DNA from 3 places in the Exiguobacterium sp. s7 genome. Region 3 is predicted to be linked to each of the others. Evidence: riboswitches for the same ligand, from Rfam matches in the RefSeq annotation. Region 3 holds a riboswitch; each other region holds the start of a gene.

Region 1 (7,824 bases), on a different contig from region 3:
TTCAACGAAACGCGGGTTTTCGTACGCAATTTCTGTCGCACGTTTCTCGTCCGGACGTTTGAGGACAGGGTGAAGCGGGGCCGATGCGTTCGACTCAGCTGCCTCAAGAAGCGCGAGACGCCAGTCGAAACCGTCGAGCGATGCTTCATCGAGACCGGCTTCGATCGTGATGTAGCCGCGTTGGTTGTGGGCACTGTATTCACTGATTTCTTTCGAGCATGGGCAGAGCGTCGTCACGTTGATGACGAGACCGACCGTCACGCTCGCCATACCTGTCTCTAAGTTATACGTCACGTTGTGCATGACGTCCGCGTTCATAAGACCGCTGAGACCTGTCGCCGGGGCTTTGCGGCTAAAGAACCATGGGTAACGGACCGTCAATTGACCTTCCGTCTGTTCCATGCGCTCGGCGAGTTCTTGCGCGAACTCGATGAGCGAGCGGTTCGATAACGTCCAGCCTTGCGTATGGTACGCGTCGAGCTGTTCTGTGAGACGCGACATGTTGATGCCTTTACGGTCTTGGACGAGCGATGTCGTCAACTCGAATGTGGCGACCGTCGCTTGGATGCCGTCTGGCGTCTCGATGTTGACCGGGTGTTTGACGTTTGAGATGCCGACGCTGTCGAGCGCGAACAAGAAGTTTTTTGGTGTGTTTTGTAGATCGACCATTTTATCTTTTTCAGTTGGCTTCGTGCCTTTGATCGGCGGGACCGAACCGAATAATTTATGTCGTTCTGCTTTAGTAGGTAAAGCGACATGGCTTGTAGACATAATCGGATTCTCCTTTTTTGAGAGGGCAAATGACTGCCACTCGTTCTTGTTAGGATTTTATCACGAAATGTACATCGACCGGGTACCATTTTGCTCTTTGAACATGCTTTGAACGTGCTCACAAATGAAAAAACTTCAGCAATTGAAGAAAAGAAGATTGATTTCAATCTAAATGGGGAATAAAATGTTCCTGTGAACTTAAAATATAGATCACTGTTAAATATGAAGGAACACAACAGAAAAAGGGGATGTTTTAATGGATTGGCAGTTAATCCTGCAGTACGCCTGGATCATCGTCGTACTCGTCGGTCTTGAAGGGCTGCTTTCTGCAGACAACGCGCTCGTCTTGGCGGTCATGGTCAAGCACTTGCCACGGACAGAGCAGAAGAAGGCACTATTTTACGGATTACTCGGAGCGTTCGTTTTCCGCTTCATCGCTTTGTTCTTGATCTCGTTCTTGATCAACGTCTGGCAAGTCCAGGCGCTCGGTGCGCTTTATTTGATCGGGATGAGTGCGCGGCATCTGTATATGACCTATAAGGCCCGTAAGATGGATCCGAAACAAGACCTCGCCGCTGAGGCGAAAGAAGAGACGGCCATCACGGAGAAGCCGGTCACGAAGAAAGAGTTCTGGTGGACGGTTGCTAAAGTCGAGTTCGCCGATATCGCCTTCGCGGTCGATTCGATTCTCGCAGCAGTCGCGCTCGCGGTCAGCTTGCCGCCACTCGGGCTCGGTGAGATCGGCGGCATCGACTCTGGTCAGTTCTTCGTCGTCTTGACAGGTGGACTCATCGGGGTCATCTTGATGCGTTTCGCCGCACGTATTTTCGTCAAGTTGTTGCATCAACGCCCATCACTCGAAACAGCTGCTTTCATCATCGTCGGCTGGGTCGGCGTGAAGTTGACGGTGCTCGTCCTCGAACACCCTGGCTTCAAGAAATTGATTGCCGGCACACCGTTCGAATTCATGGGTCTTCCGGACGGATTCGTCCACTCGACGGCGTGGACCGTGTTCTTCTGGTCGGTCATGGTCGGGATCGCGGCATGGGGTTGGTTCTCTTCAAAACCGACAGCCGCTGCCAAACATTAAAAAATGGTCTCTCGCCTTTGTGCGAGAGACCATTTTTCATGCTGTCACGTCTTGTTTCTCGTAAATCGGCACCCATCCCTCGGTCGTCACAAAGATGCGGACGGCGACGACTTTGCGGTCGTCTTGGAGCGTGAAGTAGTGGCGTGTGTTCACCGGCACCGAGATGAGGTCACCCGGGTTAAGCTCGATGTTGAAGTAGCCGCGCTCGGCGTCATCGATGGCGAAGATGCCATGGCCACTGACGATGAAGCGGACCTCGTCATCTGTGTGATGATGTTCCTTTTGGAAGTTGACGAGCAGTTCGTCCAAGTTCGGCGTCGCATCCGACAACGAGATGACGTCTGCCGTCTCATAGCCACGGCGCTCCGACACGTCACGAATCTCGTCACGGAACGTCGACAAGATCGCTTGTTTGTCCTCGTCCGTCAACTGATAGTTCTCTTGCAGGTTTTCCGGGAGCTTTGTGATATCCCACTGCTCATTTAAAATCCCGCGTGACTCTAAAAAGGCACTCACTTCAGTTTGATCGACGTAACGTTCTTCGGTTTGTTGGAAATAGACAGTTGCCATGGTTGGTTCCTCCTTATGAATGGACGCCTAGGGCGCGTAGTTTTAACGTATAGCTGAACAAGAACTCGTAAGCCTCTAAATAACGTTTGGCCGCGGCCGGGGTCTCGCCCCAGACGGTGATGCCGTGATTGCGGATGAGGACGGCGCCGGCGTTTGCCCGGATATGAGGGGCGAAGGCGGCTGCGAGCGTCGGGATGTCCGCATGGTTCTCGATAATCGGTACGCGGACGACCGCATCCTCGTCCCAGAAGCCGAGCGCCTTGATGATCTCTTGGCCGGTGAAGACGACTTCGCCGGTGGCGGCATGGAGCTCGGAGATGACATTATTGTCGACCGTATGGACGTGGAGCGAACACGTCGCGTCCGTCCGATTGAACACTTCGACGTGAAGCAGCGTCTCGGCGGATGGACGACCGTTCTGTTTGCCAATCAAGCGTCCGGCCGCATCGACGTGAACAAAGTCGTCCGGTGTTCGTTTTCGTTTATCGCGTCCGCTCGCCGTGACGAGAAATTCGAGCGGGTCATCGGAAACGCGAATCGCCAAATTCCCACTCGTTCCGGGGAACCAGTCGCGGGCGGCGAGTTCGTCTTTAATGTCGGCCAGTTCGAGCCAACGTGCGGCAAGGCTCATACGGCAACCTCCTTCAAGTGATGGGTGATGTCGTCAAACGTCTCGAACGGGGCGTAACGGATGCCTGCGTCTTCGCAGAGCGTGATGAGTTGACCTCGGGCGTAGACGAAGTCGGCACGCTTCGCGACCTCGAAGTCGGTCACCGAGTCGCCGATGACAATCAAGCGATCGGCGGGATTGACAAGGCGGCGAGCGAGCGTCGGCTTGCAACAGCCGCAATCGTTCGTACATTGTTCATCGCAAGCGTGCGGCCAAGCGACGGTGACCGTCTCAGCGGAGAAGTCGGCGACGTTGCAGTAGATATGCTCGGGGGCGACATGCCCGTCCAAGACCGGTTGCACGAAGAAGTCCATCCCGCCGCTGACGACGTCAAACTTCCAGCCATGGACCCGAACTTCTTCTAAAAATGCCGGGAACCCTTGGCGGAGCGTGATGCGCTCCAACAAATAATCACGGTAAGCCGGGGCGGCCTCGCTCGGCAACAGTCGAAACATTTGACCGACCCCGGATCGGATGGAAATCCGTTGCTCGAGGACCGCGTCTTTCAACTCGACCCAAGCCGGCGGGGCGAACGCCTTCATCAACGCGATGATATTGTCTTCCGCCGTAATCGTCCCGTCAAAGTCGCAGAGGATATGGGCCGTCATCGTGACGCCCACGCCTTCAACGCGGTATCGAGCTCGTCCGTCTGCCCTTCGGTTTGACCGAGTACGTGAGCGATGGCTTGTCGGAACGCACGAGCCCCGGCGGCTGCACCGTCCGGATGACCGTGAATGCCACCGCCGGCGTTGATGACGACATCCGTCCCGAAGTCCCGAATGATATCGGCGACGAGTCCCGGATGAATCCCCGCGGACGGGACCGGCAAAATCGGCTTCGACCAATGTGGTTCGGCACTCTGGTCACGAATCACGAACGCCTCGTCGCGCGGTGTCGCAAGTGAGCCGTACGGTGACGGGAAGAGCGTCAAATCGGCCCCGGCGAGGCGAGGGAGTTTACCGAGCAAAAGCGAATGACTGATTGATCCGGTCAAGGCGCCGGCAAAGGCCGGATGTGCCAAGATCGGGACGTGGATATCCGGATCGTTCGCGAGTTCGCGCAGTGCGTCGAGACCGTACGTATAGACGTTGAACAGGAGCGCCGTCGCACCGGCCTCGATGAGACGGAGCGCCTGGTCACGCAGACCGAACACGGGGCCGCTCAGCGTGATGGCGTACAGGACGCGTTTCCCGGTCGCCTCGAAGTGGGCTTGAATGACGTCCGCTCCGATCCGGGCCCGTTCAAGCGACGGGGTGAGCGGGTTGTCGTATAAAATCTCGTCGTCTTTGACGATATCGATGCCACCGGCGAACTGATCGCGGAGTTGCTGCTCGAGAAACGCGAGGTCACGGCCGATGACGCCTTTGAAGATGCTCATGACGAGCGGGCGATCCTGAACGCCGAGCAACTCACGAATCCCGTCGACACCGAACTTGGCGCCTTTGAAATCAGAGGCGAGCGTCTCCGGCAACGTCAAATCGATTAATCGGACCGAATCATCGAGGGACAGTTTCCCGAACGTCGTCGTCAAGATGGATGAAAAGTCAGGGCTGACATTATGTAACGGATAGCGGATTGTGAAGCGGCTCGTCGTGTCCGTATGTGTGGTTGATACGACCTCACCTCGGAACGCCTGTAACTGCTCTTGCTCTAAGTGAGGCAAGTCCGTCCATGTGCCGACGGTCAGCTCGAGGGCGATCTTGTTGGCGACGGTCGCGACCGCGTCCGTCCGTTTGATTTCATATGTGGCAGTGATACTCATATGGTTCCTCCTTCCAGGCAAACAAAAATGACCCCATGCCGAGGCAAGAGGTCATCATAAAAAAATGAACTCTTATCTCTCAGCTTACGCTGCAAGAATTAGCACCGTGCCATCTCTGGTCGGTTGCTGCGACATCATCGGGCTTGTCCCTCCGTCTGCTCTTGATAAGAATGTGATTTGAAGTTGTGAAATTTAATTGAATTTTTGCACAGAATCATCACGTCGTCAATTCCTTTTTTTCCAAAAAAAATATTTTGGAAAGTTGTTTCCATATATGCACAAAAAAAGACGGAGGTGCACCGAGAAAATGACGTTGACAATTGTGACGTCGAGTCCGTAATATTCAGCACATAAGTTCACCGAATCGAATAAACCACTCTTATCGCGAGTTGGCAGAGGGAATTGGCCCGATGACGCCGCAGCAACCGACCACTAGGCACGGTGCTACATCCACCAGACGAATGTCTGACAGATGAGAGGAACAACCAGTTTGGCTGTGCCTCTTTCTCGCGGAGAAAGGGGCTTTTTTTGTGGGCAACGTACAGGAAGGGGAAAACATCATGTCATATCAACCATTTACAGAACAGACCGTCGTCGAGCATGTGAAAACGTTGGGGTTAATCGAAGACGGAGGCATCACGCATTGCGAGGAGATCGGGGACGGCAATTTGAACCTCGTTTTCCGCATCCGACAAGGCGAAACGAGTCTCATCGTCAAACAAGCGCTCCCGTATGCGAAAGTCGTCGGCGAAAGTTGGCCACTCACACTTGAACGGGCGTGGATCGAGCAGTTGGCATTGCGCGAATTCGCCAACGTCGTCCCTCGTTTCGTTCCAATCGTGCTTGGTAGTGACCGCACGCTCGCCTACACGATTTTAGAGGACCTGTCAGATTTTGAGATCGTTCGGACAGGCTATTTGGAAGGGAAAACGTATCCTGAACTGGCCCGCCATGTTGGTGAATTTTTAGGCGAGACGCTGTTCGCGACGTCGGATTACGCGGCCGGACCGATTGCGAAGAAGCGGATTGAACGTGACTATTACAACCCAGAACTGTGTGACATCACCGAGAAACTCATCTTCACCGACCCGTTCAAAGACGCGGAGTCGAACAACATCGAGACGGCGCTGCGAGAAGATGTCGAACGCCTTTGGCAAGACCAAGCGCTCAAAGTCGAGGTGACGAAACTGAAAGTCGGCTTTGTCACGAAACATGAGGCACTCCTACACGGCGACCTACATACGGGGAGCATCTTCGCGACTCAACAAGAAACGAAGATTATCGATCCAGAGTTCGCGTTTTACGGACCGTTCGGCTTCGACCTCGGCCAAATCATCGCCCATTTGACGCTGTCGACGTTCCATGACCCGCTCAAACGCTTCGAGCGTTTCACGGACGTCTTGACGGTGTGGGAGACGTTTGAGAAGACGTTTCGGGCCAATTTTGAACGCGCCGTCGAGCCGTTCAACACGGACGGTTTCGTCGACGAGTTGTTGCGGACGATTTTCAGCGACACGATCGGCTACGCCGGTTGCGAACTCATTCGCCGTGCCGTCGGACTGGCCGGTGTCGCCGATCTCGAGACGTTGCCGGAAGCGACGCGGCTCGAACGAAAACGTGACGCGCTCTCCCTCGGGACGGCGCTCATTAAAGAACGCCACAGCGTCGAATCGATTGACGACTTGGTGACACTCCTGTCGGGGGTGCGCGTATGACGGTCCAAAACATCCGTTTCCATTCACAGACAGACGAACTCATCGTATTGGATCAGACGTTGTTGCCGCATGAAGAGCGGTACGTGACGATTGAGACGCTCGAACAGGCCGAACATGCCATCGAGACGCTCCAAGTCCGCGGCGCCCCGGCCATCGCATACTTCGGGGCGTTCGTCCTCGCCAAAGAGGCGGGCCGGTTAGTCGACGATCCGGACTTTACGCGTCGGCTCGACCTCGTCGGACGCCGCTTGATCGCGACCCGGCCGACGGCGGTCAATCTGCAAAACGTGATCGAATCGCTCCTTGATTTAAATGTCGGGGACGACTTCGAGGCGATTGCCGAGGAAATCAAACGCCGCGCCATCGCTTTGTACGACCGGGACGTCGATACGTACCGGGCCATCGGCGAGCATGCACTGACGGTGTTGCCGGCCGGGGGGAACGTGTTGACGATTTGCAACGCCGGTGCCATCGCGACATCGCGTTATGGGACGGCGCTCGCCCCGTTTTACGTTGGAAAAGAACGCGGTGTATCCTTCAACGTCTTCGCCTGTGAGACGCGGCCGCTCCTGCAAGGGGCACGCCTCACCGTCTGGGAGCTCGACCGGGCCGATATCGACGTGACGCTCATCACTGACAATATGGCGGCTTGGACGATTCAGTCGAAACGAGTCGATGCCATCATCGTCGGAGCCGACCGCATCACACGGACGGGGCACGTCGCCAATAAAATCGGGACGTTGCAGCTCGCCGTCCTCGCCAAGCATTACGGCATTCCGTTCTACGTCGCTGCGCCGCATTCGACGTTCGATTTGACGGCGGATGACACGATTGAAATCGAGGAGCGGAACCCGTCAGAAGTCACACATATCGGTGGTCAACCGACGGCGCCCGTCGGCATCACCGTCTTCAATCCGGCGTTCGACGTCACGACGCCCGATCTCATCACCGGACTCATCACCGAGGCGGGTGTGTTCGAACCGACAGAGGCCGCCATCACACATCATGTAGGGGGAACGATTCATGTCTAAAAAACTCTTGATTTTGTTATTCACATTCGTCTTGGCGCTCGTCGGTTGCACGAACGAGCAAGCGGCCCCATCGAAGCCGGCCGAGAAGACGGCAGAGACGAAACCCGTCTCGGTCTCGAACGGGACGTTGCCAAAAGATATCGACGTCGCCCTCATCATGCAGATGTCGATCGGGACGTTCTCGTCGCAGTATATCAATGGGGTGACGGAACAAG
Region 2 (7,824 bases), on a different contig from region 3:
TCTTGACGTTGAACGAAGGGGCTGATTTCGGCCGCATCATCAACGTGGCCTCGACCCGCGCGCTTCAGAATGAGGCTGATTGGGAAGCATACGGCGCCTCAAAAGGCGGGATCGTTTCGTTGACTCAGTCGATGGCGGTCTCTTTGGCTGAACGACCAATCACGGTGAATGCGGTCAGTCCCGGATGGATCCATACCTCGGATGAAGCCCTTCGTGATATCGATCACGCGCAGCATCCGTCAGGACGTGTCGGGACGCCGGAGGATATCGTCCGTGCCGTCTCTTATTTGATTGACGAGAAAAACGATTTCGTCAACGGGCAAAATTTGATCGTTGACGGGGGCATGACGAAAAAGATGATTTACGAAGCTTGAATCAAGAAACTGGGACCATTACCCTATCTTTCAACAACCGATATGCGTGTAAAGGCCTAGTGACGGGTATAGGATGGGGAGTACATTGAAACTAGCGAAGGAGGAAGCGTCGTGCATCAAATCATCGAGGAGGCACTCCGTTTCGCGGCCGTCCGTCACGACGGACAGTTTCGAAAAGGAACGAATATTCCTTACTTGACCCATCCTGTGGCGGTCTCCATGTTGCTCGTCGAAGATCGGCAACCCGTCCCGGTCGTCGTGGCGGGTCTGCTCCACGACTTGCTCGAAGATACGTTGACGACACCTGATGAACTGAGTGAACGATTTGGACATGAAGTGACACGTCTAGTCAAGGCTGTGTCCGAGCCGGGGAAACACCAGTCGTGGGAAGAACGCAAACGGATGACGATTCAGCATGTGCGGACGATGCAGTATGATGAAGTCGCACTCTTGGCCGCGGACAAGCTACATAATCTGCGTTCGATTCGTCTCGACGTCGAGTCTGCCGGCAAACAAGTATGGGACCGTTTCAATCGGCCGCTCCGCGACCAGTCCTGGTATTATCATGAACTGCTCCATGCGTTGAAGCCGTTCGCGCAGACGACGACGCTCATCGAAGCGTTCGAGACGGAAATGAACTTGTTGTTTTACGGAGTCGAAGAAGGGCGGACCGAGAAGTTAGAGAAGTTGTTCGGTGTCATCAGACATGGGTTCCGTGAAGAAGAGTGGCTTCAAGAGACGACGACGCTTTGTCAGACCGCTTTCGAGCTGAACGAGACGATGCGCGAAGGGTATCGTCACGGGACCGAGGTCAATCAACTCGAGCTCGACGCCTTGTCGGCTCAATTGAAAGAAGCTGGACTGTGGGAACGCTTGTCGCTCCCGGCACTCCAAGCGATCGATGAATTATCGTATCGAATGGCATTGCAGTCGGACGAGATCGTCGCGTGGCTTGAGTGAAATGATTGTCAAGTGACCTTAAACGTGATATATTCATCGTGAACATAAGAAGGGGAGTAGCGACCACGAATGTGGTCGATGGATCGTCACTACGGTGCAACGCACTCGGTCCATCGAGCTTCTGATCCAAGTCCGCGAGACCTTTTTATGGATGCTTCTTCGGCGTCCATAAAAAGGTCTTTTTTGATTTTTTGAAAAAGGGGAGACACAGAAAATGGTATTTATTTACTTCATCTTGGCCGCAGCACTCACCGTGTATGCTGCCATCAAATTATCGACGTATGCCGACGTCATCAGCGAGAAGTCGACGATGAGCGGCATGCTCGTCGGGACCGTGTTGCTTGCCGGAGCGACATCGCTTCCGGAAGTGACGACGAGCGTATCGGCCGTCATGATCAATAACCCGGACATCGCCATCGGGAACATGCTCGGCTCGAACTTGTTCAACATCTTTATCTTGGCGATGTTTGACTTGTATTATCGTCAGAAGCGTCTATTTAACGAAGCAAGTCGGGATCACCTCTACACGGCGAGTCTCGGTTTGATGTTGACGCTCGTGACGATGCTCGCACTCGTCATCCGCATCGACTTCACGATTCTCGGGATCGGGATCGATGCCTTATTGATTGCAGGGTTGTACGCGGTTGGGATTTACTATATCGGACAACGTCCAAAAGAACCTACGACAGAACGGGAAGTCGAGCAAGAAGTCGGTGTCAGCGTCACCGACTCAATTCCGATCAAGCGCGCGGTCATCGGCTTCATCATCGCCGCACTCGTCATCATGGCGGCCGGAACGGCGCTTTCAGTGTTAGGTGACCAAATCGCCGTCGTGACCGGACTCGGTTCGAGCTTTGTCGGCAGTTTCTTGATCGCGGCCTCGACGTCGCTCCCAGAAGCGGTCGCCGTCTTCGTCGCCTTGAAGCTTGGTAACGTCAACTTGGCGTTCGGTTCGATTTTGGGGAGTAACATCTTCAATATGCTCATCATCGCGATGTCGGATGTCTTCTACCGAGGCGGTTCGATTTTGGCGGATGTGTCCACGTCACACTTGGTGACGGCGATCGGGATCACGATCTTGTCGGTCTTGGTCATGTACAGTGTCCTTCGAAAAGATGTCACGTCGAAGTTCCGCTACGTCTTGCCGTCCGTTCTCGTCGTCCTCGTCTATTTCGCGTCGTCTTACTTCATCTTCATCGGTTGATCGACCACACGGTGTCCTCGGACATCGTGTTTTTTGTTTGAGGCGGTTCGAGGAATCACTTTTCACTCACTTGGGTATAGAAGGAGGGAAGGAGGGGTGGCGATGCAAATGCATTCCGTGGAACGTCTTGATGATTACGTCATATTAATCCCAGCATATAATCCCGATCAAGCGCTCGTCACACTGGTCCGGGAGTTGAAAGAAGAAGGGTTCGTCCATCTGTTCGTCGTGAACGATGGGAGTGCCGAGACGTCCCGTCCGATTTTTGACGAGGTCGGAAAATGGGTCACGGTGCTCGAGCATACCCGGAATCAAGGGAAGGGTGCGGCGTTGAAAACCGGGATTCGACATGTCGTTCAGCATTTCCCTAGAACGAACGGGGTCATCACGGTCGATGCGGATGGGCAACATCTGCCGGCCGACGTCTTGAAGCTGTATGAAGAAGGCATACGTTGGCCTCATCATTTGATTATGGGCTGCCGCGACTTTTCAGGGTCCGATATCCCGTTCCGGAGCCGATTCGGAAATCAGATGACGCGCGGCGTCATGTTGCTCGGCAGCGGTCTTCGTCTGAAGGACACCCAAACCGGCCTCCGGGCGATTCCGCTGCGGTATGCAGAACAATTGCTTGATGTGCCGGGGAACCGTTATGAGTTCGAGATGAACATGTTGACGTTCACGAAACGATTGCAAGTCCCGATTCATCAGACACCAATTCAAACCGTCTATGTGGCAGAAAACGCCTCGTCCCATTTCCGGCCGGTGATCGACTCGATTCTTATCTATCGCATGTTTTTGGCCTATTCATTATCATCGGTCGCATCATTTCTGTTAGACATCGGGTTCTATGCCTTGTTCGTCTATTTGTTGAATCCGTGGTTCGAGACGACGCACGTCTTGATTGCGACGGTCGTGGCCCGTATCCTGTCATCGCTGTTCAATTATTTCGTCAATCGGAAAATTGTGTTCCATTCGAAGGCGAAGCGGGCGATGCCGAAATACTTCGGTCTAGTCGGATTGCAGATGGCGCTGTCGGCCGGTCTCGTCTATGCGCTGTTCTATGTCATCCGCGACGGTGAGGTGTGGATCAAAGTGTTCGTCGACAGCTTCTTGTTCGTCGTCAGTTATTATGTCCAGAAAAAATGGATCTTTAAACGCTAACAGGCCAAGACGTGTGTCTTGGCCTGTCTGGCATGCATATCGTTCAATAAGCGAGTTTTCCGAGCTTGACCGATGTGTACCGGTGCAGTTCACGCGGATCATGGATCCCGGTCTTCTGCATCATGTCGCGCATGAGCAGGGCACAGACGCGAGCATCTTCAGCCGCATCGTGATGCATGAACGGGACGTTCAAATATTCCGCCATCGTGTTCAGCTTGTGATTCGGCAGACCTGGATACAGTTTTCTCGACAACTTGACGGTACAGCCGTACTCGATCGTCGGAAACGTATATAAATCGTATTTGGCGATCGCTTTCTTGAACGCGCCCATATCGAACGATGCGTTGTGTGCCATGACGAGGTCGACATCCCGCAGCGTCGGATAGAGCTGTTCGAGCACCTCGGGTAACGCTGGGGCGTCCCAGACATCGCTCGGCCGGATGCCATGGACCCGGATATTGCCGGCATCGAAGTCTTCCTCCGGATTGACGAGCAGTTGGTTCGTTTCGATGATTTCACCGTCGACAAGCAGGCTCCAGCCGACAGAGCAGATGCTGCGACTATCGCGGTTCGCCGTCTCGACGTCGATGGCAAGAATTGAATGTGGCATAATTAATCCCTTTCTCGTAAAAACAAGTATAAAAAAAGTCTAACATATCGTTAGACTAAAAAGCGATTATGCGGCCACGAGGTTGCGGCATGCTTCGGCACAGCGGAGACATGCTTCGGCACAGCGTTGGCAATGGTCGTGCAAGTGGCGGCCACATTCGACGGCGCACGTGTCACACACCTGGGCGCAGAGTGCACCAATCGGTTTGGTGAAAGCCGAATCGGTCTCGAGCGCGTTCAAGGCGAGTGCACACACTTCCGAACATTCTTTCGTCAGCCGGATACACTCGGCGACCATCAACAAATCTTCTTCTTGTAAGCATTTTGAGAAACAATGATTGCTTGCCCGCATACAGTCGATGACGGCTAAAATGGTCTCTTCGACAGAGGCTCGGTCCATGATAAGTCCCCCTTTAGAATAATGATGTCTTACAATCATTACCCGCTAGCGGATGAGTTAAACCGAGCGGCGACGCAAAAAAAGTCACCCCTCAAATGAGTGGTGACTTCAATAATGGAGCATAGCGGGCTCGAACCGCTGACCTCCACGCTGCCAGCGTGGCGCTCTCCCAGCTGAGCTAATGCCCCGTTCGAAAATTATTATATCATCCTAGTAAAACATTTGGCAATGGCTATTTTTAATTTTTTTGAACAAAGTTTAATCAGCACTGAACGTGGGAAAATCACAAATGATGTTATATTACGAAAGCAGGTGTCATGTATGGAAATGATTTTACTCGCACTCTTACCTGCCTTGATGTGGGGGAGCATCCCGCTCATCGTCTCAAAGGTCGGCGGGAAGCCGATTCAACAGTTGATCGGGACGACAATCGGGGCGATGGTGATGGCGGTCATTATCGCACTCGTGTTCAATCCCGGGTTCACGACGCTCGCAATCGTGACCGGATTCATCTCCGGCGCGTTTTGGGCACTCGGACAATATTTACAGTTCCAATCGTTTCAAATTTTAAGTGTCTCGAAGGCGATGCCGATCAGCACCGGCATGCAGCTTCTCGGTACATCGTTGTTCGGTGTCATCGTCCTCGGAGACTGGAAAACGACGACCGAACTATGGCTCGGATTTTCGGCGCTCGTTCTCATCGTGATTGGGGCTGCGTTGACGTCGTATCAGCAGAACAAAGACGGCGACAGCAGCGGCGCCTTGAAGAAAGGCTTGCTCGTTCTGCTCGTGTCGAGTATCGGTTACGTGACGTACGCCGTCCTGACGAACTATTTCGAGGTCGACGGGATCACGGCGATCTTGCCACAGTCGGTCGGGATGTTCGTCGCGGCGCTGTTGTTCAGCCTGCGTGAGAAAGATGTGAAGAAGTTCGATCCGAAGACGTTCAAAAACATCTTGGCCGGGATCGCCTGGGGGATCGGGAACTTCGGGCTGTTCGTGTCGAGCGGTGAAGTTGGAATCGCGACGTCATTCGCCTTGTCGCAATTGAACGTCGTCGTGGCGACGCTCGGCGGGATCTATCTATTAAAAGAAGAGAAGACGACGAAAGAACGTGTCTTCGTCTTTATGGGTATCGGCCTCATCGTCGTGGCCGGATTCATGCTCGGAATCGCTAAAAGCTAAAAGACGGGTCAGACGACCCGTCTTTCGCTTACCAGGCTTGTTCGATGAATGCGTCACGCCCAGATTTTTTCCGGTCCTCTTTATAATGGGCCGGATTTTTTTTATGGAAGTCTTGATGGTACTCCTCGGCCGGATAGAACGTGTCAGCCGGTAAGATCTTCGTGACGATCGGCTGTTGGAAACGTCCGCTCGCCGCGAGCGCGTCGCGACTCTGCTCTGCTTTCACACGTTGTTCTTCCGTATGATAGAAGATGGCCGGCGCATATTGACTGCCTCGGTCTTGGAATTGACCGCCGTCATCGGTCGGATCGGTCTGAATCCAATACAGTTCGAGCAGTCGCTCATAAGCGAACAGCGTCGGGTCGAACGTGATCTCGACGACCTCATAGTGTCCGGTCGTCCCTGTCTTCACTTGTTCATACGTCGGATCGTCGACGTGACCTCCCGTATAACCTGATACGATCGACTCGATGCCGGGTTGTTCCTCGAACGGCGTCACCATGCACCAAAAACAGCCGCCTGCGAATGTTGCTTTCTCCATTATCTTGTCCCCCTCATCTTCATTCCCAAAAAAAGCGCCCATGTCATCGACATGAGCGCTCTGTCATATCGGCCAAGGCAATCGCCTTGCTGGTAGTAGCACCTTGCCGTAGCAGGTTGCTGTGAAGTCATAGAGCCAGGTCTCTCGTTCACTCAAGATATCGATATGTAGTTGGTGACAGCATCATACCATCAGATTTGAAGCGGCGTCAACGGTTTGGCTTGCGCCGTAGTTGGAGCAAGGTGGCACCGAGGATCAGGATGACGAGCACGATGGAGAGCGGTAGCGTATACGGGGCGTCCCCGGCATATAACTGTAAGAAGAACAAGGCAAAGACGGACAATAAGACGAGTACGTACGAACGGTTCATAGTAACCTCCCTTTTCTTTCAGTGTACCAAGTTACACATTCGTTGGCGAACGAAAACAGGAAATCAAATGTCGATAGCGAATACCATCGAGTGACCAAAGGAGGAATCAATATGACTGACACATTTGATTTTATGGAACTCGATATCGAATCTGCCCATCGCGGATATAAAGAAGGAACGTTTACGGCACGTGACGTGACGGCCTACTATTTGACCCGGATCGCCCAGTTCAACGACAAACTGAAGGCGGTCATTCAAGTGAACCCGGACGCGTTGTTCGAGGCCGAGTCGGCTGACCGGGCGTTTCGTCGCGGGCTACGCTTGCCGCTACTCGGCATCCCGGTGCTGATCAAAGACAATGTCGAGACAGCCGGACTCATGAAGACGACGGCCGGGGCCGTCGCCCTCGAACATCACTTCGCAGGCCGGGACGCCCATCTCGTCCAAAACCTGCGAGCGAGCGGGGCCATCATCCTCGGGAAAGCGAACTTGTCCGAATGGGCCAACTTTTTGACCGAGGGCATGCCGAACGGCTGGAGCGGTGTCGGTGGGCAGACGCTCAATCCATATGGGGATAAGCTCGATGTCGGAGGTTCGAGCTCAGGTTCGGCCTCTGCGGTCGCAGCGAACCTGACACTGCTCGCTGTCGGTAGCGAGACGAGCGGCTCCATCATCCATCCGAGCGTGCACAATGGCATCGTCGGCATCAAACCGACCGTCGGCCTCATCAGTCGGAGTGGCATCATCCCGATTTCGCGGTCGCAAGACACGGCGGGACCGATGGCACGAACGCTCGAAGACGCGGTAAGGGCACTTGAGGCGATGGTAGGGGAAGACCCGGCGGACCCGGCGACACTCAACCTCCCGGCCGGCCCGCCGTATCGGACGTGCCTCGACGAGCGCCAAGCGGTCGGGATGCGTGTCGGGATCGTCAAAGCTGATTTATCAGCAGAAGAACAAGCATTATACGGTGAGACGACCGAGCTGTTGAAACAGAGCGGCATCGACCTTGTCGAAGTC
Region 3 (7,824 bases):
GGACCCGTGCAGTGCACGGGTCCCCTATCATTCCTGGTCATCGAATATTGATTTGAACAGCGTGACTTGGTCGGCCGTGAGTTCACCCCGGCTGTCCTGCGGCTCGATACCGCCGATCATCCGCTCATCGAACCAGATTCCGAAGTCGAGCGAACGCTCGGGCGCATCGTCCGGCGTGAACACGAACGTCGCTTTTACATCCGGATCACGATCGATTGGGACGGGCTGGTCTTCCCATTTGATTTCTTCGGTCGTTCGGTCAAGCTCGGCATTCGTCTCAGCGTCGGTAATGGTGCGTGTCGGCCCGTAGTCCCCATCAGTATGTATCGTTTGGTACTCGATACGAGACGGATCCACGTCTTCCTCGCTACTGGCACAACCTCCAAGCAACAGTCCCGCGCAGATGACATATCCAGCTAACATGCGTTTCAACAGCGCATCCCTCCCTGATTCACGTCCAATCTGTTCATTCGAAAGCCTGTGGGAATAACTCTTGGAACGTCTCCGCCCCAGCGCTCGACAGTTTGAACACTTCCCCGGACTTCACGTCTTTCACGAAGACATCGACTTTCTTCGACCGTTGCTGGTAACTGACATCGAACTGTTGACCGAGATTCCCGTGCAACAGCGTCAAATACTTATAGTCTTTCGTATCACCACTCTTCGTCGACGGTCTAGCGGTCTCGAGGGCTTCGACCAATCGGTCATACGCTTTTCCGCTCACGTTCACCGCATCAGGGTAAGGGAGCGGGACTTCCCGGTGATACGGATACTGATGGAGGTAAGCGACCGCTATCTCGTCTAGATCTGCAGGATCTGTAAGGAGAGGGCTCGTTCGATAGCGCATCGACACGGTTTTTGTTACGTTTTGTCCGTCCACGTCAATCGTGAGGTCATATAGCGGATAAGGTGTCATCGGTTCCATCGTGCCGCCGTTATGGATTCGACGGAAGGTTAAACTGTCAGCCCCGTTGAGCAAATCGGCATCTTGTAAAATGGAGGAGGAATAGCGAGCCTTGTCTCCACCATAAGACTGGAGCAGATGAGGCATGTTCGTGGCCTTATCTCGTCCTAATGCGATAAACACATCGGACGGTCTAAGGTTCGGCAAAAAGTGGAAGAATGGGTTAAAGTAGCCCCCTTCTTCAATCCCAATCTCGACCGTGCCGCTAAATCCAGGCGAAATCCTCATAAGTGTGACCGGATACGGTTCCATGTCTTGTCCATTGTCATAGAAGGCGTCCGGCTCATGTAGCGAGGCCCGCTCGTTCTCCGTCGCGACATGGACGTTCGGAAGGAACGAGATCTCCGTGCCAACTTCGTCTTTTAAGAAAGACGGCCGTGCCTCGAGCTCGACGGCCCGGTACCCTTCCATCCCGTCCATCCGGTCTGATTTACAGAGCGCATAGATTGTATCCCCCTCGACATAGGTCACTTCATTAAAACTATATCCATAATAGTCATCATTCATAAGCGGGGCCCGGGTCGCATACGCCATCCCGAGGATTGAAAACGTCTCTCCATCTAGTTCGGTCAGTCGTTCCTTGTCTTCACATTGGTTCAAAATTGTTTCGGCATCCACTACAGGCTCTTGACTGTTCAACGTAACCCGTTCGGCTTGCCAGTGCTCCTCGATATGGCCATAGCGGACGACGTCCACATCTTCCGAGCAGCCTGCCGTCAACCATAACAGTGACAATGCCATCAACGCTCGTTTCTTCATGTTGATTCCACTCATTTCTTCTTCAAATCAGGGAAGTAAGACAAGAACGTCTCGGCCCCTTCGCTCGTCAGTTTATATGTCTCTTCGGTTGATCGGTCGGTCACGTAGATATCCAGCTTCTTCGATCGCTGTTTATACGTCACCTCGAACTCTTGACCTTTGTGTCCATCGACAATCGTCAAGTATCTGTAGTCACCCTCCTCGCCTGAACGGTTCGTCGGCTCCGCAGAGTCGATCGCTTGGACGAGGTCGTCCATCTCGTTGCCGGCCGCTTTTAAGAGTGCAGGGTATGACAAAGGAGATTCTGTATTGAACGGTTGTTGGTGAAGGTAAATGAGTGGACCGGTCACAAGTGGCATGTAGTCTTCCTCAAGCTGTGTCTCGAGCTTCTTTCGTTCCGCTGTCGACAATAAATCAGAGGTGCGGTAGTTGAACGCCATCGTCTCATTGACGACTTTTCCATCACGGGTATAGGAAAACTCATACAGCGGGTAAGTTTTGTCCGGGACGAGCTCCGTCTCAAGCGGGAGACGTTCGACGGTTAACCCCTCATATGTATGTCCTTCTGTCGTCGGGTCAATCATCGATTCGAGCGGAGTCACAGAGAAATAAAGATCCGCAAACATGAGCAGCAAATACGGTTTCTCAGTGAGCTTGTCATAACCAATTGCCAATTTGATATCAGTCATGCCGGCCATCGACGGGTCGAACGAGAACAACGGATATGGACTCGGCATTCCTCCGACCTCCAATTCAATCTCGCCGTACAGAGCCGGGGAGAAGGCGACAATCGTATCGAGGAACGGTTCAATCGGGTTGCCTGACTCATTCAATTCATCCGCATTGCGCAAGGCGGTTTTGGCGGAATCGTCGGCCGGTCCGACTACGGGATAGCGATTAATCGGTGTACCTGTCTTCACGTCCACATCGTCAGGGAACGACTCGATCACTTGCGCTGAGAATCGATTTGATGCCATATCACGACAAATGGCATAATTCTCATCTCCTTTCATATACGATACGGCCTTGAACGCATACTCTTCACCCGTGTCCGTCATCGGATAGCGGTTCGCCACAATCGTATCGAATACGGTCAAGTCGCCTTTTAGCTCGGTCGTCAAGTCACCGGTACAGGCTTGAAGTGTCTCGTCGGCTGAATGAAGGGAAATCAGTTTCTCTTCGGCATACTTGTTAACGGTCCAATGCGCATCGACATACGACAAGTTCACGACGTCTGGCTTTTCCCCACCGCAACTGGCCAATAAGCCCATGGATAATACGAGTGCACTGGCTAACTTTTTCAAATCATCCGCCCCTTAAAATCTATTTGTACCAATTTTACCATTATATGACTTTAAGGAGGAACAGGAAAAAACCCGTCCACTCTCATGGACGGGTTCGCTCATTCAATTATACGGCTTGATCAATCGCACGCGTCAGTCGCGTCTCGACGTCGTGGGCGATCGATTGAAGCGACTCATCCTCAATCAGCTCGATCAGTTTCGTCGGCTTCGGCATCCCGACATGGGTCGCCCCGTCTTTCGTGAAGACAGCGAGCTTACAAGGCAGGAAATAGCCGCCTTCCCGATGTGCCGTGATGACTTTCTTCGCTTCTTTCGGATTACATACTTCAAGGATGCGATAGTCCCCGTCGATCGCTTGGCCTTTCTCTTCGAGCGTCTCGCTCAAATCAAAGTCCCAGAGCACTCCGAACTCTTCTTCCTTGAGCGTCGCTTTCAGCTTCTCGACGACCGCTTCGACCGTCTGGTCTGTCTTGACCGTGTAATCAAACATGTAAATCCCTCCTCGGTTATGGTCTCTTTCGTCATGTACCCGAACTGACTGACGACAAATCATCCGATGGCGATAAAAAGTATATGTGATTTGAAACATATTTCGCGTTCGAAACGTATGAATGAGAGAAAATAGAGAAGTCCATACTTACGTAAAGGAGAAGTGGTTGCCGTGACGGTCACCGTATTCACACATACAAGCTGCAGTTCTTCCCGTAAGACGATTGATTGGTTACGCGAACAGAACATCCCATTCATCGAGAAAAAATTGACCGATCAAGGGATGTCGTTCACCGAGTTCAAAGACATGCTCCGCCTCACCGAGAACGGGACGACCGACCTGTTGTCCGTCCAAAAGAGCGTGTACAAACAAGCGGCGGACCAACTTGACGAGATGTCGCTCCGTGAGCTGTACAGCTTTGTGGCGTCGCACCCCCAAATCTTGAAGAGTCCGATCGTCGTCGACGACAATCGGATTCAGATCGGGTTCAGCGAGAAAGAGATTCGTACGTTCATCCCGCGCCATGACCGAATCGCCGAATTGAAACGATTGCTCGACAACAAGTAAGAGCCCTGCCGAAGCAGAGCTCTTTTCTTATGCCTTCTTGAGTCGGGCCGCCAAGCGGTTACCGAACGATTGAATCGATTGGACGAGCAGGATCAAGACGAAGATGGTCACGTACATGACCTCCGGTTCGAACCGGAGATGCCCGTATTGGTAAGCGATATCGCCGAGTCCTCCGGCCCCGACGAGTCCTGCCATCGCGGTCGCCCCGATCAAACCGATCGTCGCGATCGTCAAACCGAGCACGATTGAAGAGCGGGCCTCCCGGATCAACACGTACCAGATGATTTTACGGGTCGAGATGCCCATCGCCTCATACGCCTCGACGACCCCACGGTCGACCTCGAGTAGCGCCGACTCCATGAGCCGGGCGATATACGGGGCCGTGAACACGATGAGCGGCAACAGCACGCCTTGGACGCCAATCGTCGTGCCCATGATAAAACGGGTGAACGGGAGGATGAAGAATAAGAGAATGATGAACGGGATGGAACGGACGACGTTGATGACACTTGATAACGCCCCGTAGAAATAACGATTGGCGAGCCGGCCGTTCGGTCGCGTCAAGACGAGAAGCGTCCCGAGCGGCAGTCCGATCAACGTCGAGATGACGAGCGCGATGCCGGTCATCGTGAGCGTCTGGATCGTCCCCGTCCAAATCAAGTCACCCCAATTTTCCCAAAACTGAAGCACGGTTCGTCACCTCTTTCACTTTCACACCGCTCGCCTCTAAGAAGCGGACGGCTTGGTCGGTCTGGGCCTCATCCCCGTCCAAATGGACGAGCAGATTGCCGACGAGACCGCCTTTTAGCTTTTTGATGCCGCCCCCGATGATATTCGGGAGCAAGCCGAACCGTTTCGTCAACTGGGCGAGCACGGCCTGTTCACTCTGATGACCGATGAACGACAAGTTGACGAGCATCCCGTGCGTGCTCAACTCTTCGACAACCTCTTTCGGGACATCGAGGTTCGTCTTCAAGAACTTGCGTGTCGTCGCATGCTGCGGGTCCGAGAACACGTCGAGCACGTCCCCTTCCTCGATGATTCGGCCGGCCTCGATGACCGCGACCCGGTCACAGATGCGCTCGATGACTTCCATCTCGTGCGTGATCAAAAAGATCGTCAGTCCGAGCTCGCGGTTGATGTCGAGCAAGAGGTCGAGGATCGACTCGGTCGTCTCCGGGTCGAGCGCGCTCGTCGCCTCGTCGCTGAGCAGGATGTCCGGCTCATGCGCGAGGGCCCGGGCGATGGCGACACGTTGCTTCTGTCCGCCCGAGAGTTGCTCGGGATAATGTTTCCGATGGTCCGTCAAGCCGACGATGTCGAGGTATTTGTCGACGCGAGCACGGATCGTTGCCTTGTCGAGACCTTCAAGCCGGAGCGGGATGGCGACGTTCTCTTCGACGGTCGCCGTCTTGAGCAGGTTGTAGTGTTGGAAGATCATTCCGATTCGATGGCGGAGTTTTGAGAGCCCACGTTTGTCGAGCTTCGTGATGTCCTGCCCTTCGATCTCGACCTGGCCCGACGTCGGGCGTTCGAGCAGATTGATCATGCGGATGAGCGTGCTCTTGCCGGCCCCGCTTCGGCCGATGATGCCGAAGATCTCGCCTTTCTCGATCGTGAGCGAGACGTCGTCGAGTGCGGTGACAGCACCTTTATTTACCGTGAACGTCTTCGTGATTCCTTTAAGTGCGATCATAGGCCCTCCTTAAAACGCCGGGACGATCGAGCCGTCGAACGTCTCTTCGATGAACGTCCGGACCTCGTCCGAGTGATAGTACGACTTGAGCGTCGCGACGACCTCGTCATCCTTGTTGTCGGTACGGACGACGACGTAGTTCGGATACGGGTTGTCGACCGTGTCTTCGTGGAACAAGGCGTCCTCGTTGATTGACAGGCCGGCACCCATCGCGAAGTTCGTGTTGATGGCCGCGAGTGCGACTTCCGGGAGCTGGGTCGGGAGCTGAGACGCCTCGAGCTCGATGAATTCGAGGTTGAGCGGGTTCTCGGCGATGTCGCGTTTCGTCGCCTTGTCCGTCAAGCCTTCCTTCAGCGTGATGAGGCCCGCTGTCTCATACAGACGGAGTGCGCGCAGCTCGTTCGCCGGGTCGTTCGGGACGGCGACCTTGTCGCCTTCTTTCAAGTCCTCAATGTCGGTCAACTTTTCCGAGTAAAGACCCATCGGGAACGCGACGGTCTTGAACACGTCGTCGATCTTATAGCCTTTGTCGGACTTTTGCAGTTCAAGGAATGAGAGCGTCTGATAACTGTTCACGTCGAGACTGCCCTCGGCGAGCGCCGTGTTCGGGGTGTTATAGTCGTTGAACACTTTGATGTCGAGCTCGAGGCCGTCCTCGGCCGCGAGTTCTTGCACTTTTTCGGCGATTTGTTGGTGTGGACCCCCCGTGACGCCGATCGTGAGCGACTCCGTGCTGAGCGATTCGCTCGCGTCCGATTGACCGCACGCCGAGAGTGCGATAGCGGCGAGTAGTGAAGTTCCTACGAGTGCTGTTTTCTGTTTGATGTTCATCTGTTTTTCCTCCTCCAAAATGAAAGCCCGCTACTCATGAAGAGTGGCGGGCACGACAAGACAAAGTCGGACACGCTCATCTCCCAGACGTTCCGTCTGTTGGAATTAGCACCATGATCATAATGATCTGGTTGCCGGGTTTCATAGGGCCAGTCCCTCCACCACTCTTGATAAGCAATCGGTCTATTTAATTGTTATCATCTTACTTTCAATTCTTTTATTTGTAAATAGAAAATTGCAAATTTTCAAATGTTATTTTCAGAAAGTCTTTATCGAGCGGCTTTGGCAACTGTTGCAGCTCGGTCTCCGTCATGACGGAGTCGACCAATACCGGGATCTCGCTCGACCCGACCCCGAGCGTCTCGAGCGTCGTCGGGGCACCGAACTTGCTTAGCCAAGCCTCCAAATACGCGGTATCGGCCGAGCACCGCAACCGCTCTTGGACGATCAAGCCGAAGCCCACCTTGTCCCCGTGTAAGAAACGGTGCGTCGACTCGAAGCGACTGAGAGCGTTATGGACCGCATGGCCCACGGCGACCCGTGTCCCGGCGTCACCAAATCCTCCGACGGCACCTCCGATGGCGAGCACGTGATCGACCGCGAAGCGGACGTCATCACTATACGACTCAAAAGCGTGCTCGCTCAAATCAAGTTCGACGAGACGCCCGCACTGCTGGGCCAAGACGAGCCCGGTGTTGACGCCCGCGTCGACCGAGCTGTCACCGCTCAAGTAACGGGCCTCGTAAAACTTCGCGACCGTGTCGATGACACCGGCTCGGAAATATTCATATGGAGAGCGCGAGATGACCCGCGAGTCAACGATGACCCGTTCGATGACGACGCGGAACATGTCGTAGCGGTCGTAGCTCCCGTCCTCCCGATAGACGACGCTGAGAGGCGTGAACGCCGCACAGTTCGAGGCGAGTGTCGGGACGATGATGAGCGGCACGTTCTGTTGATAGGCGACGAGTTTGGCCGTGTCGACGAGCTTCCCGCCCCCGATGGCGATGAGGACATCGACGTCTTCAAAAATCAGCCGTTCGACTTCCTTGTCCGTACACTCCCCACGGAACGTCGTGGCCGGATAGTCCGTGATGGATGGATGGACGGCCCGCACGACTTCGTACCCGTTCTGACCGCGCAGGACGTGGGCACGTCGGCCGTCGACTAAGTCATCAAGACGGTCGAGCGCGTCATCGGCGTGGTCATATTC

Evidence for each region. Region 3 has a riboswitch for S-adenosylmethionine ahead of KNP79_RS11520 (MetQ/NlpA family ABC transporter substrate-binding protein). Riboswitches for the same ligand answer to the same signal wherever they lie in the genome.
Region 1: another riboswitch for S-adenosylmethionine. It lies ahead of KNP79_RS14355 (2,3-diketo-5-methylthiopentyl-1-phosphate enolase); the one in region 3 lies ahead of KNP79_RS11520 (MetQ/NlpA family ABC transporter substrate-binding protein).
Region 2: another riboswitch for S-adenosylmethionine. It lies ahead of msrA (peptide-methionine (S)-S-oxide reductase MsrA); the one in region 3 lies ahead of KNP79_RS11520 (MetQ/NlpA family ABC transporter substrate-binding protein).

What each region holds. Positions count from the first base shown of each region.
Region 1 covers NZ_JACSLO010000017.1:3,874-11,697, forward strand. Annotated here, with positions in the region: gene folE2 (GTP cyclohydrolase FolE2) at 1-771, opposite strand, end outside; gene KNP79_RS14335 (TerC family protein) at 1,028-1,861, shown strand; gene KNP79_RS14340 (cupin domain-containing protein) at 1,898-2,431, opposite strand; gene KNP79_RS14345 (methylthioribulose 1-phosphate dehydratase) at 2,445-3,062, opposite strand; gene KNP79_RS14350 (2-hydroxy-3-keto-5-methylthiopentenyl-1-phosphate phosphatase) at 3,059-3,709, opposite strand; gene KNP79_RS14355 (2,3-diketo-5-methylthiopentyl-1-phosphate enolase) at 3,706-4,863, opposite strand; SAM riboswitch class I at 4,933-5,034, opposite strand; SAM riboswitch class I at 5,240-5,342, shown strand; gene mtnK (S-methyl-5-thioribose kinase) at 5,424-6,578, shown strand; gene mtnA (S-methyl-5-thioribose-1-phosphate isomerase) at 6,575-7,609, shown strand; gene KNP79_RS14370 (sugar ABC transporter substrate-binding protein) at 7,602-7,824, shown strand, end outside.
Region 2 covers NZ_JACSLO010000002.1:460,598-468,421, forward strand. Annotated here, with positions in the region: gene KNP79_RS04915 (SDR family NAD(P)-dependent oxidoreductase) at 1-374, shown strand, start outside; gene KNP79_RS04920 (HD domain-containing protein) at 486-1,334, shown strand; gene KNP79_RS04925 (sodium:calcium antiporter) at 1,549-2,538, shown strand; gene KNP79_RS04930 (bifunctional glycosyltransferase family 2/GtrA family protein) at 2,647-3,699, shown strand; gene KNP79_RS04935 (3'-5' exonuclease) at 3,743-4,309, opposite strand; gene KNP79_RS04940 (four-helix bundle copper-binding protein) at 4,376-4,708, opposite strand; tRNA gene KNP79_RS04945 (tRNA-Ala) at 4,824-4,896, opposite strand; gene KNP79_RS04950 (GRP family sugar transporter) at 5,030-5,893, shown strand; gene msrA (peptide-methionine (S)-S-oxide reductase MsrA) at 5,922-6,434, opposite strand; SAM riboswitch class I at 6,498-6,598, opposite strand; gene KNP79_RS04960 (hypothetical protein) at 6,643-6,804, opposite strand; gene KNP79_RS04965 (amidase family protein) at 6,916-7,824, shown strand, end outside.
Region 3 covers NZ_JACSLO010000009.1:27,577-35,400, reverse strand. Annotated here, with positions in the region: gene KNP79_RS11555 (hypothetical protein) at 28-432, opposite strand; gene KNP79_RS11550 (hypothetical protein) at 467-1,723, opposite strand; gene KNP79_RS11545 (hypothetical protein) at 1,735-3,027, opposite strand; gene KNP79_RS11540 (DUF302 domain-containing protein) at 3,134-3,517, opposite strand; gene KNP79_RS11535 (Spx/MgsR family RNA polymerase-binding regulatory protein) at 3,689-4,084, shown strand; gene KNP79_RS11530 (methionine ABC transporter permease) at 4,112-4,711, opposite strand; gene KNP79_RS11525 (methionine ABC transporter ATP-binding protein) at 4,746-5,780, opposite strand; gene KNP79_RS11520 (MetQ/NlpA family ABC transporter substrate-binding protein) at 5,790-6,611, opposite strand; SAM riboswitch class I at 6,685-6,788, opposite strand; gene KNP79_RS11515 (iron-containing alcohol dehydrogenase) at 6,829-7,824, opposite strand, start outside.